One region of the Enterococcus sp. AZ194 genome, then DNA from elsewhere that is predicted to be linked to it. Evidence: predicted binding sites of a transcription regulator. Region 1 holds the regulator's gene; the other holds the start of a gene.
What was found. Region 1 encodes CtsR, which represses protease genes until heat stress. Its sites were predicted from a motif close to TTGGTCAAAAAAGGTCAAANA; they were not measured.
Positions count from the first base shown of each region.

Region 2: clpP (ATP-dependent Clp endopeptidase proteolytic subunit ClpP) is a predicted target of CtsR. The motif match lies at 1,366-1,386, and genes of this name have one in related genera.

Region 1 is NZ_JBIOQR010000001.1:266,199-269,621, forward strand. It holds gene tnpC (IS66 family transposase) at 1-623, shown strand, start outside; gene IGI37_RS01495 (CtsR family transcriptional regulator) at 1,549-2,016, shown strand; gene IGI37_RS01500 (ATP-dependent Clp protease ATP-binding subunit) at 2,022-3,423, shown strand, end outside.
Region 2 is NZ_JBIOQR010000001.1:942,905-946,327, forward strand. It holds gene IGI37_RS04465 (gamma carbonic anhydrase family protein) at 27-515, shown strand; gene clpP (ATP-dependent Clp endopeptidase proteolytic subunit ClpP) at 697-1,290, opposite strand; gene IGI37_RS04475 (hypothetical protein) at 1,469-1,978, shown strand; gene IGI37_RS04480 (glycerophosphodiester phosphodiesterase) at 2,138-2,872, shown strand; gene miaA (tRNA (adenosine(37)-N6)-dimethylallyltransferase MiaA) at 2,880-3,423, shown strand, end outside.

The DNA.
Region 1 (3,423 bases):
ATAATTATGTAACGGATGTGAAGCTCGTCTATTGCCTTGCGCACGCACGTCGAAAGTTTTTTGAAGCCATTCCAAAAAATGGTAAGGCCGAACAAACGCCAGCAGTTGTCGCCGTGAAGATGCTTGACATCTGGTTCGAGCTAGAACGCAAATGGAAGGAAGTCACCATTGAGGAACGTTTTGATAAGCGTCAAGCTTATCTGAAGCCATTGGTGAACAACTTTTATGAATGGCTAGATACGTTCGTTGCGGTCCCAAAATCGAAGCTAGAGAATGCCGTTGAGTATGTACGGAAGATACGAAGCGGATTTGAGCGAATCTTTGAGGATGGACGATTGGAATTAAGTAATAATTTGGCCGAGCGTCATATAAAAGAGCTGGTGATTGGGCGAAAAAATTACATGCATTCCTGTAGCTTGGAAGGCGCACGAACATCAGGCGTCATTTTGAGTATCTATCGAACGGCAGTAGCCAATGGTCTCGACCCGATTCGATATATAGAATTCCTATTTGATCGAGTACCAAATATGGAAACTCAATCAGATGAAGGGTTGGACGCCTTACTTCCCTGGAAACCAGATGTTCAAGCATTATGTAGAACTACTTATAAACAGACCAAATAACCTAAGCTTAGTATAAGGCTTGGGCTATTTGGCGTGTAGGTACTATTTTATTAGGCACTTACTAAGAAAGCTACTGGTAATAGGCTTTTCAGTACCTTTCATGAGACCAAAGTAGCAAGGCCGCATCTATAATTCCTTCCATCAAAAAGTTCGCAGTCTGATCGCAAGTAGCTTGTCAGTTCCACTTGTGTAGGAACTTTTAGTTGCCAGTTCTACTTTTGTAGGACCTTTTAGTAGAATGGTAAGCGTAGTGCGATACTAGTGAAATGTTTCATTTCGCTTCCCTACCTCAGCACTAGCAAGAATGGCAAACGTAGACTGATTGAAGAGGTTGGGACAGGAGTGTTTAACTCCGAGAACCGGGTAGGTACTGTGCAACATCAACTCATGCTTCGTTGTGTTTTACAGCAATAAGAACCTTCAACTCTAGCATGTCTCATGCGTAGAAGTTGTTGAGAGCGGAACGCAGTCCATCAGTTCTAAAAGTGTTGCACCTTTAGAAATTGATGGGACGGAGTGCAGATGGAGTTGCTTCTGTATCCACCGTTTATTCGGCTAAAGAGAGATTAGGACATAACGTATGAAATGTCCCAGCCTCACCATTTTAAATAGTCTTAGTAGGAATGGTATGAATAGTAACAATTAGAAGAGAGCTTTCGGCTTCACATTTTTTCTTTATTTGGGCAGGTGAATCCGAGAAGCTTACAAATTCAAGCTGTAAAAGTTTTCCGTTAAATAGTAAAATAAGAGGAGTGAATTTGATTTAACACGTGACGGACGGGGATTTATTAGCAGAATTTGTGTCTTTATCTATAAGATTCATTAAAAAAAGTGTTTATTTTTATTTAAACAAAAGCATAGTTCTTTCATTCTCTTCCTAAGTTCGATATAATTAAGGTCAATATTAGTCAAGGGAATGAAGAGAATGAGTAATCATAATACGTCAGATTTGATTGAAGCATATCTAAAGAGCATTCTTGAGAATAGTGAAATGATTGAGATTCGACGTGCCGAAATGGCAGATTTATTCAATTGTGTTCCTTCACAAATCAATTATGTAATCAATACCCGTTTCACCATTCAACGTGGCTATACGGTTGAGAGTAAGCGTGGCGGTGGTGGTTATATCCGAATCGTTAAAGTTCAATTGTCGGATAAACGACAACTTTTAGAAAGAATTAACCAGTTATTTGACCATGAATTAACTGAAAAAAATGCCCTAGCAATTATTCAGAAAATGTATGAGGATGAGATAGTTACTCGAAATGAAGGAAATTTAATGCTGAGTGCTATTTCAAAAAATGTGCTAGGCATCTCTGCCAAAGAGAATGTCCTGCGTGCTCAGATACTTAGAGCATTTTTAGAACGACTAAGTTATGAAGAAAGGAAGTGAGCGCTTTGAACGAACTATTTACAGAACGAGCTAGAGTGGTCTTATCTATCTCTCAAGAAAAAGCCAAATTTTTTAAACATCAATCAGTTGGATCAGAGCACTTGTTATTAGCGCTACTATTAGAAACAGAAGGAATTGCGGGGAAAACATTACGCCAAATGGGCTTAAATGATCATGAGGTTCAAGAGGAAATTGAGCATTTAATTGGTTATGGCACCATTAAATCTTATCCAAAAGGAATTTACTTACCTTATTCACCGCGTGCTAAACAAATTTTTGCCTATGCTGCAGATGAGGCCAAACGTTTTGGTGTACCAGCGATTGGCACGGAGCATCTGTTATCAGGATTATTAAGAGATGAAGAAATTCTAGCTTCACGAATTGTTATGAATTTGGGGTTAGACTTATCTAAAATGCGCCAACTATTAAAACGTAAGATGGGTGTCACAGAACCAAAAGGAAGTACTGGCAATCGTCGTAAAGGTGGAGCTGCGAAGAATCAACCAACACAAGGGACACCTACGTTAGATTCACTTGCCCGTGACTTAACAAAGCTTGCAAGAGATGGCAAGCTTGATCCAGTGGTTGGTAGAAGCGCAGAAGTGAAACGTCTAATTCAAATATTAAGTCGCCGAACCAAAAATAATCCGGTCTTAGTTGGAGAACCAGGCGTTGGTAAAACAGCGATTGCTGAAGGCTTAGCTCAACGAATCGTGGCACAAGAAGTCCCAGAAGAGATGCAAAAGAAGCGCTTAATGATGTTAGACATGGGTTCTTTAGTTGCTGGGACCAAGTATCGTGGTGAGTTTGAAGATCGTATGAAAAAAGTGATTGAAGAAATCTATCAAGATGGCGAGATTATTTTATTCATTGATGAGTTGCATACCTTGATTGGTGCTGGTGGTGCAGAAGGGGCAATTGATGCCTCAAATATTTTAAAACCGGCGTTAGCTCGTGGGGAACTTCAAACAATTGGTGCAACGACACTAGATGAATATCAAAAATATATTGAAAAGGACTCTGCGTTAGAGCGTCGATTTGCTCGGATTCAAGTTGATGAACCGACACCAGATGAAGCAGAAGAAATCTTGCAGGGCTTGAGAAGTCGTTATGAAGAACATCATCATGTAGAGATTACAGATGATGCTTTGCGTGCGGCGGTTCAGCTATCTGTTCGTTATATTAATTCACGTCAATTGCCGGATAAAGCGATTGATTTGATGGATGAATCTGCGGCAAAAGTTCGTTTAGACAAAGCAGACGAACCGACAGAAACAGCTAAGCTTCGACAAGAGATGTTATTACTTTCAGCAGATAAAGAGTCGGCTATTCGTAAACAGGATTTTGAAACGGCCGCTCAAATTCGCAAAAAAGAAAAACGCCTTGAGAAAAAATTAGATGCTCTAG
Region 2 (3,423 bases), 680 kb from region 1:
ACCTTTAATAGAAAGGACACAAAATGATGAGACGATTTATTGCAGCAAGTGCAGATGTTTATGGGGATGTACAACTAGGAGAAGATTCAACGGTTTGGTTTCAGGCAGTTTTAAGAGGCGACGCAGAGAAAATTGTGGTAGGCGCGCGAACCAATATTCAAGATGGAACCATTGTTCATGTCGATCATGGCGCGCCAACGATTATCGGAAATGACGTAACTGTTGGGCATCAATGTATGATTCATGGTTGTCAGATTCAAGATGGTGCCTTGATTGGCATGGGGACAACCATCTTAAATCGAGCAGTAATTGGTGAGAACTCATTGATTGGTGCGGGTTCTTTAGTGACAGAAGGTAAAGTGATTCCGCCCAATGTCTTGGCATTTGGTCGACCTGCCAAGGTGATTCGTCCCTTAACGCAAGAGGAAATTCAAAAGAACAAAGAGAATATCCGTCATTATGTCGAAAAGGGTCAACAGTTTCAAGAAGGAAAGTATCGTAGAGTTAGGGAATAGATGAGTGAATTTTTTATCAAAATTTTCATAACCTATCATAGGTGACTCGGCGAAAAATATTGAGTTGTTTCTGTATCCACTTTAACAAAGGACATATGTTTTGGCACAAAAAAATAACCCAGATACAAATCAGGTTGATTAGCATCTGGGTTATCTCGGTTTAGTGCTTAACACGTATTTTTTAGCTTAATGATGCACTGTTTTCCATTACTTGGTCGATTAAGCCGTATTCTTTGGCTTGTTCTGCAGTCATGAAGTTATCGCGATCTGTATCTTTTTCGATGACTTCTAATGGTTGACCTGTGCGTTCTGATAAGATTTTATTTAAGCGGTCACGTGTTTGTAAGATGTGACGAGCAGCAATTTCAATCTCAGTTGCTTGGCCTTGAGCGCCTCCTAGTGGTTGGTGAATCATGATTTCAGCATTTGGTAAAGCAAAACGTTTGCCTTTTGTTCCTGCTGTTAACAAGAAACTTCCCATTGAAGCAGCCATTCCCATAACGATAGTTTGAACATCTGCTTTGACAAAGTTCATTGTGTCATAGATAGCCATACCAGCCGTTACGCTTCCGCCAGGTGAGTTGATATATAAATAGATGTCTTTCTCAGAATCTTGTGCATCTAAGAAAAGCAATTGAGCGATGATTGAGTTCGCTAAATCGTCTGTTACTTGTCCGCTTAACATGATGATGCGGTCTTTTAGTAAACGAGAGTAAATGTCATACGCGCGCTCTCCTCGAGATGATTGTTCGATAACTGTAGGGATTAAATTCATAAAATAGTTCCTCCTTAAATTCTTTCAGGAATAGTTTACCATAGTTTTTTACTATCTAAAAAGTAGTATACACATAAGGTCAAAAAAGGTCAAATAGAAAGTTTTCATTCAATCTACTACTCATGGAAAAGGGAAATGTGGTACTATATGAAATGAGAGAAAAATCGGGGGGAATCCTATGTTAAGTGTTGCTTTGGCAGGTCTAGTGGGTGTCTTAGTTGGGGCGGGAATTGTTAGCTTCGCTTTTTATCTACAACTGAGATATCAAGAGAAAAAAGAATTACGTCGCCGAAATCTAGAAAATCGGGTTCGAGAGATTGAGGTTTTAAATGAGCTAAATAAAAAAGTGAATGAAATTTTACAAAAAAGAAATGTTTTGCTCGAAAAATATGTCAGTTTTGATGCTTTTGATGATTGTTATATAACAATAGATGATTTTGTTTATTTACAAACGTATACCTCACAAAATAATTTTTATTTACCAAATTATATTCTTGAACAGTTTTTCAAGAATATTTCTCACCGAAAAGTTGTTCTTTCGCCTGAAGAAACGGTTAAGATTGGCGGGTATACCTATAAAGGTGGACGTGTGATTCTGGAAAATTTCTCTGAGGAGTTAATTGAAATGATTGAAGAGAAAAAGATTCAAATTAAACAACTGACCAATGATGCGGTGAATTTCATTTAAAAGGTTTGAAGATAACTACGTGTGGAATTTACGAGAATCAATAAAAAGAGTGAAACGAAAATAATTATGCTTTCGTTTGACTCTTTTCGTTTTTTAGCGGAAAATCTGCTCATTTTTTCTAGTCAGTGTTACAATAGAAGAGTTGGGAGTGAAGAGTAGATGACTGTAATTATGGCTCATAGAGGAAGTAGTGGTACTCGCCCAGAAAATACGTTACCTGCGTTTTCTGAAGCAGTTCGTGCCGAAGCGGATGGCATCGAGTTGGACGTTCATTTAACCAAAGATGGCGCATTAGTGGTCATGCATGACGAGGAAGTCAATCGAACAACGGATGGAAAAGGTGCTATTCGTGAGATGACTCTGGCAGAAATCAAACAGTTGAATGCAGGTTCTTGGTTTTCAAAAGAGTATGCGGCAGCTAAAGTGCCCACGTTAAAAGAAGTGCTTAATCTACTCGTTCAAAAAAATTTTCGAGGCTTTTTAAATATAGAGATTAAAACAGATAAATGCCCATACCCAGGGATTGAGGAAAAGGTTTCTAAATTAATGATGAGTCAAGTCTGGCCGTTTACACATTGGTATAGTAGTTTTAATCTGAAATCCTTAGAAATTATGCATCAGCTCGAACCGAAGACGCAACTGGATTATATTATGGGGGCTGCTGAGTCAAAGGTCAAACGAGCAATTGAGTGCTCCTTTATAGAAGGGATTCATCCAAAAATTGACTGGGTTCGTGAAGTGGGAGAAGCGGTTCAAACATTTCCAAAAGCAGTTCGACCATGGACAATCAATGAAAGTGAAACAATGCTTGCCTGTTTTGAACAAAAATTGACAGGGATCATTACAGATTTTCCAGAAAAAGCGGTTCGTTTGAAACGAAGTCTGAAAAAATAGGAGAGTTATGGATAAAATAATTGTAATTGTTGGTCCGACAGCTGTCGGGAAAACAAGTCTTAGTATCGATTTAGCGACAAAATTTAATGGCGAAGTGATTAGCGGAGACTCCATGCAGGTTTATCGTCACTTGGATATCGGCACGGCAAAGGTGAGACAAGTTGAGATGGCGGGGATTTCTCATCATTTACTTGATATTCGTGAGATGACGGAATCTTTTTCTGTTGCCGAATTTCAAAAAGAAGCGCGTCTAGCTATCGAAAAAATTCAGCGTCAAGGGAAACTGCCAATTGTTGCAGGTGGAACGGGTCTTTATGTTCAAGCGCTTATTTATGATTACAAATTAGGAGCGGCGGAACAAAAGGCGTCAGATGCACCCAATCCTCTTCGAGAAACTTATGAACAGTACGCTCTAGAAAATGGCAATGAAGCGTTATGGAAAAAACTGGCGGCGGTCGATAGTCTAGCGGCTGAAAAAATTCATTTTAACAATCGGCGTAAGGTGATTCGGGCGCTGGAGGTTTTTGAACAGACAGGTAAAAGTATAGTAG